Regions from separate parts of the Paenibacillus sp. FSL k6-2145 genome, predicted to be linked through region 1. Evidence: riboswitches for the same ligand, from Rfam matches in the RefSeq annotation. Region 1 holds a riboswitch; the other holds the start of a gene.
The links. Region 1 has a riboswitch for ZMP and ZTP ahead of NZ043_RS17580 (DJ-1/PfpI family protein). Riboswitches for the same ligand answer to the same signal wherever they lie in the genome.
Positions count from the first base shown of each region.

Region 2: it holds a riboswitch for ZMP and ZTP, as region 1 does, so the genes downstream of both, NZ043_RS06480 (TIGR01440 family protein) here and NZ043_RS17580 (DJ-1/PfpI family protein) in region 1, are expected to answer to the same signal.

Region 1 is NZ_CP150267.1:3,936,709-3,940,033, forward strand. It holds gene NZ043_RS17565 (GNAT family N-acetyltransferase) at 1-469, shown strand, start outside; gene NZ043_RS17570 (YfiT family bacillithiol transferase) at 517-1,041, shown strand; gene NZ043_RS17575 (GNAT family N-acetyltransferase) at 1,076-1,591, shown strand; ZMP/ZTP riboswitch at 1,647-1,728, shown strand; gene NZ043_RS17580 (DJ-1/PfpI family protein) at 1,780-2,058, shown strand; gene NZ043_RS17585 (GNAT family N-acetyltransferase) at 2,070-2,543, shown strand; gene NZ043_RS17590 (VOC family protein) at 2,719-3,102, shown strand.
Region 2 is NZ_CP150267.1:1,458,917-1,462,241, forward strand. It holds gene glyA (serine hydroxymethyltransferase) at 1-1,237, opposite strand, end outside; gene NZ043_RS06480 (TIGR01440 family protein) at 1,493-2,086, opposite strand; ZMP/ZTP riboswitch at 2,228-2,309, opposite strand; gene NZ043_RS06485 (low molecular weight protein arginine phosphatase) at 2,406-2,978, opposite strand; gene NZ043_RS06490 (manganese efflux pump MntP family protein) at 3,037-3,325, opposite strand, start outside.

The sequences.
Region 1 (3,325 bases):
GTGGCTGTCAGACCCGGAAGTTCTTCAATACTATGAAGGGCGTGATCGGCCGCATGATTTGGAGCAAGTGAGAGAACATTTTTACAATCAGAAAGATGATGCTACTCGTTGTATCGTTGAGTATGGAGGACATCCGATTGGATACATTCAGTTCTATGAGCTTGAGGAAGAAGAACGAACGGAGTATGGTTATGGAGATACGGATGAAATCATCTATGGAACGGATCAGTTTATTGGTGAGGTAGACTACTGGAATAAAGGCATTGGTACACAGTTGATGCAATCCATGCTGGCTTATCTGATTAATGAAAGACAAGCCCGTAAAGTGGTTATGGACCCTCAATCCTGGAACTTGCGAGCGATATCCTGTTACGAGAAATGTGGTTTCCAAAAGATTAAACTGTTGGAGAAACATGAGCAGCATGAAGGACAGATGAGAGACTGTTGGCTTATGGAATATGCTCCTTAGATAATGTTAAAAGTTATTTGAATCATAGAAACAAGGAGGAATAATGGATGGATGAAAGATTTCCGATAGGACCATTTGTACACACGGGTGAAGTTACTTTGGCACAGCGGGAGAAGTGGATTCAGGACATTGCTGAGTTGCCTGAACGCGCACGAGAAGCGGTAAAGGGATTGAGTGAAGATCAATTAAGTCTGCCGTATCGAGAAGGTGGATGGATGCTCAAACAGGTCATTCACCATATGGCAGACAGCCATATGAACAGTATGATTCGTTTCAAGTTGGCACTGACAGAGGATACACCAACGATTCGGCCTTATTATGAAGAGCGCTGGGCTGAATTGAGTGATTCAAGGGACCTGGATGTCGAATTCTCGCTTCAGATTCTGGATGCGCTCCATCGTCGTTGGGTGTTTCTGTTAAACGCGCTGACAGATGCAGATTATGCCAAACAATTTTATCATCCCTCATCGGAAGAAACGACAAGACTGGATTATAATCTGGGCATGTATGCTTGGCATGGCAAACACCATGTTGCTCACATCACATCGCTTCGGGAGAGACTGGGAATATAGCAAGGAGAAATATCTTTTTAGGGAGGATTCATCATTGAGTGTACATATCAGACTATTAAATGAGAGCGATCCTGTAATCATATCAAAGGCGTTTCAGGAGCAGGGTTGGGGGAGATTCGCTGAGCAGTATCTTCGTTACTTGGCTGAACAACATAATGGGGAGCGCGTAACCTTGGTAGCCGAGTTAAATGGAGAATTTGCCGGATACGTGAATGTATTGTGGTATTCCAGCTACCCGTCTTTCAGGGAACAAGGCATTCCCGAAATTAACGATTTTAATGTGCTGATGAAGTTCCAGCGCCAAGGTATTGGTTCACGGTTGATGGACCGAGCAGAGGAAGTTATTCTGGAACGAACGGATGTAGCAGGCATTGGTGTAGGTGTGTTTTCCGATTATGGCAAAGCGCAAGTTCTATATGCCCATCGCGGGTACATACCAGACGGTCACGGTGTACACAAACATGATCATTACATTCAGCCGGGTGAAGAAACGATTATGGACGACGATGTTGTACTTTATCTTACGAAGAAGTTAAAAGACGCGCAATAATTTTCATCATATATATACAGTGATGAAAGATGTCATGTATACTAGTTGTTAAATATCTGTTGTGTGTGACTGGCGTAAACGTGGAGTGAACCACGAGGAAGCACATATATTATATGCCGTACGCCTGGGCAAAGTGTTTGATCTTTTGATCAAACACTTTATTTATTATTCAGGGAACGAAAGGACAGGTGGCGGCAGCAGGTTTCCTAAAAGGAAAAAGGGCTACTACCAACTCATCTGCTTATGATTTATTGAATCCTTATTGTGCAGAAGTAATTTCAGCGCGTGTAGTGCGTGATGGTAATACGGTAACGGGTGCGGGGGTTACGGCTTCTATTGACCTGGGACTATACTTGGTCGAAATGTTAACGTCTACGGAGATCGTCCTTCAAGTTCAGCAAAAACTGGAGTATCCATATTATGAAGCCGGTAACTTAAAAGATGTCTACATGCACACTAAGAGGTAGGGGATAAAAAGATGACTATTCGCCTTTTTCAAGCGATTGATCAGCCAGCAGTGCTGAAAATGATGACGGATCATGATTTTCAATTTCCTTCGTTTATACGCGATCAGTATCCTACGCGCTGGGATTCATTTTTAAAAATGACGGATGAACGTATCAGTGCTTATTATGTCATGGTTGACGAAGCAGATGTTGTCATAGGTCATGCTGGTTATATCTTTCAGCCTACTGTTAACCGGTATGAAATCGTTGGCGTTGTTACAAGCAAATCACACCTTCGACAGGGAGTAGCACGTGCACTTATTACTAAAATATGCATTAAAATAGCTGAATTTGGCTGTAGTGATGTCATGCTTTACACACTTGATCATGAAGAAAATGAAGCAGCGCTTGTATTTTATGAACGAATGAATTTTCAAAAGGAAAGTATCGATATGAATTATTATACCTCGGGGTTTCATAGACTTTCACTTGTTAAAACACTATAAGTAACTTCAAAAAACTAATTGTAGTGGAAGCATAAAAATTGTACTTCAGTTTAAGTTGCATGTACTTGCAAAGAAAGATGATAAAAAAGCTGTCCTGCATGTTATACTCTATTGGAATTTGAGGAATGATAAGCAGGATGTTGAGAGATTAGATGATCAGAGGAGTGATTGATCCATGTTTAGCAAAGTCGGCCAAATTATGTTGTATGTCAATAATCAAGATGAATCACTGGCTTTTTGGACCGAAGTCGCAGGATTCCACATTGTGGATGAAGTAAACCTTGACGAGGGCATGAGATGGATTGAGATCGCGCCTACTCCAGATTCGCAGACGAGTATTATTCTCCATGACAAAGAGTTCGTCGAACGGATGTCGGCGGGTGTAAACCTGGGAACACCTTCGTTAATGTTCTTCACTGAAAATCTGGATAAATTATATGCCGACTTGGCTGGTAAACATGTAACGGTTGGAGAGATTGTTGAGATGCCAACGGGGCGTGTTTTCAACTTTGCTGATAATGAAGGAAATTACTTTGCAGTCTTGGAACGGGCGAAGTAAGTTACAACTCAAAACCTCTACGATTGTAAGCGATCGACATTCATGTCGGTCGTTTTTTTGTTGGGAAAAAGCTTCTGTTTTTAAGTAGAAAAGCACAAGAAAAATAGAGAACTACTGGGTAAAAATGTTATAATAGAGTGTGGATAATTCATTGAAAATGACGAGGAATGGATAGTCGGAAATGAAGGTTTGGATGGAGCATTGAAGGAGGAATGTGGTTGTG
Region 2 (3,325 bases), 2.5 Mb from region 1:
GATCTGTATAGAGCGGGAATTGGTCTGTCAGTGCAGTCACTTCTGCACGAGCTTCATCCAACTTCGCTGTATCTTTTGGATTTTTCAGTGTTTTGGCAATGATCTTACCGATCGCTACCATAGCTTCTTCGTTCATGCCACGGGAAGTTGCAGCAGGTGTACCAATTCGAATACCACTCGTTACAAACGGGCTTGTAGGGTCGAATGGAATTGCATTTTTGTTCACGGTAATACCGATGGAATCGAGCACATGCTCAGCTTCCTTACCTGTGATGTTTACACTGCGTGTGTCAATCAGCATCAAGTGGTTATCTGTACCACCGGATACGATGTTCAATCCTTCAGCGATCAGTGTTTCAGCCAGAACCTGTGCGTTTTTCACAACGTTCTGTGCATATGTTTTGAACGAAGGCTGCAAAGCTTCTCCAAATGCTACCGCTTTGGAAGCGATCACGTGCATTAGAGGTCCACCTTGGGAACCAGGGAATACGGCTTTATCAATCGCTGCTGCCCACGCTTTGCGGCACAGAATCATACCACCACGAGGTCCACGCAGCGTTTTGTGTGTTGTTGTTGTTACGAAATGCGCATGTGGAACCGGGTTTGGATGCAAACCAGCAGCAACCAGTCCTGCGATGTGAGCCATGTCCACCATGAACAAAGCGCCTACATCATTGGCGATGGAAGCCAGCTTTTCAAAATCAATGGTACGCGGATATGCACTTGCACCAGCAACGATCAGACGAGGACGGTGTTTGAAAGCCGCTTTGCGTACTTCATCATAATCAATCAGGAATGTATCTTCCTGTACGCCGTATGCTACGAAGTTGTACAGCAAACCGGATGCGTTAACCGGGCTACCGTGTGTTAGGTGTCCACCATGGGCAAGGTTCATACCGAGTACAGTATCACCAGGTTTCAACGCTGCAAGATATACTGCCATGTTCGCTTGTGCACCGGAGTGAGGTTGGACATTCACGTGTTCTGCTCCGAACAATTCTTTTGCACGATCACGCGCGATGTCTTCAACGATGTCCACATGCTCACAACCGCCATAGTAACGTTTGCCTGGATATCCTTCAGCGTACTTGTTGGTCAGAACAGATCCCATTGCTTCGATTACTGCTTCACTTACGATGTTCTCGGATGCAATCAGTTCGATGTTGTTCTGTTGACGTTTCAGTTCAAGATTCATCGCTTCCAGTACTGCCGGGTCATTCTTGCGCAATTGTTCCATGATTAAATTCCTCCCAGTTTATAAGTGAATTTATAAAGTGAAACTAATGTTTACACAAAAACGGCGAGTGCAACACCAATCTGAAGAAACGAAGTGGTCGCCAAAAAGCTTTCTTTAGAAAGCTACTCCGGAAGCATAGGCTATCACCGGATTTCCCCTTTAAATAGGGAATAAAAAATCTGGGGATAACAGCGATCGGAAGATGGTGATGCAATCAAAGTCAGGAGTGTAACCCAATTAGTCTCGCTTTATATGTTAGTCACAAAATGTTGAATCTGGTTGTTCTTCCATACGATACACCGCGCGTTCGCCGCCAATCAACTTCGGACGAGTCAACGCTGTGGTCACACGTGCATCTCCAACATAGCGGAGCGCTGTACGATAGGGTACGGCTACATGCCGGAGATGCATCCCAATCATCGTCTCCCCAATGTCCAGTCCCGCATGGGCCTGCACATGTTCAGCCAGGCATGGATCGGTCAGCGAACGATATGCTGCGGATGCCATTGAACCTCCGGCCTTGGGCACGGGTACTGCACCAACCTCGGTCAATCCAAGACGAGTAAGCACAGAACGCTCCATTACCAGCGCACGGTTCAGATGCTCACAACATTGGAATACCGTATCAAAACCGAATTCCTCCTGCACCTCGCGTATACCCGCAAGAAGCTGCTGTGCCACTTCAATGGCACCACTCGTACCAATCCGAGCGCCTGCGACTTCACTTGTGCTTGTACCGATCACAACGATCTGTCCAGGCCCAAGCTGTCCAGCAAGCGCCAGTTCATGCAGAATAGACGCGGTCTGTTCCTGCAATCCGGGTTGTTCCGAATCTAACTCTATAGTCATCCTATCATCGCCTCCCGATAAAATCATGCCCGCTGTCTCTTGGTTGTCCTTCGTATTCTTGCACGGCATCTCAGGTACTATTATAGCGAATAATCAGATGAAAGACGAAAAAAAGAGCAGTCTGCGGGTAACGCAGAATTGCTCTTTTGCCCAGGCGACCGGCCGTTTGTTCCGGTGCTCCATCGTGGTTATGCCCACTTCGTCGCCAGTTACACCGGATCCCTGTTTTCCCCTTCATCATAAAACAACCCGCGTCTAAAATCAACGGTTAATTTACATCACATGTCCTATTTTTATAACCTGCCCCGCAGGATCAGAATTATCCCAGCTTATCCAAAAGCCGGTCCAATGCAGTCCGAATCTCAGCTGCAGCTATATTGTAATCATCACGACTTCCCCCAAATGGATCGGAGATGTCGAAACTTGGGATTCGTTGTCTAATCTCAATGGCTCGTTCACGCTCCGATGCCAGGATCTCTTGCCCAAGGGCACGTTTCATCTCCAGCGTTGCAAACAGGCTGTCCAACTCCTGAACATCACTTAATACCTGTTCATCATCCTCCACATATTCTTTCAATGTATAGGTTTTGTGGACTGAATCGGGAAATACCTGCATGACATGTTGCTTATGACTCCGTGTTAATGTTAGAACCAGATCGGCCCAACCTACCAGGTTAGAGCTAAGTTGTGTGGAATGAGGTGGACCTTCAACGTTATGATCTCTCAACACTGCTTCCGCATGACGGGAGATCGGCATACCCGACGTTGCTGCCACACCTGCAGAGCGAACCTCTACCTGAATGCCACGCTCTGATGCCAGTTTTCGCAAAAGCCCCTCTGCCATGGGGCTGCGGCACGTATTTCCTGTACATACGAATAAAATATGTTTCATTGTGTTAGCCTCCCCATTTTACATATGATGCAAATGATATGATATCTCAAGTTTTATTCTAAAATATAAACAAAAGTCCAAACGCAAGCAAGATTGCGCCACCAATAGCTTCGCCGTAATCCCCTAGATTCTGGCTCACCCGACGGCCTAATAGCAGACCCATCACCGACATCACCCCGCCACAAACGCCGAAAGCAAGTACGGTTAAGATCAGATCACTGCTAAACATCCCTAAGGAAACGCCAACGGAGAACGAATCCACACTTACGCTGAGGGAGAACAAAACAACACCGAGCAGGGAACGGTGGTCCACCAGCTTTGTATCGCCTTCACGGAATGCATTCAGA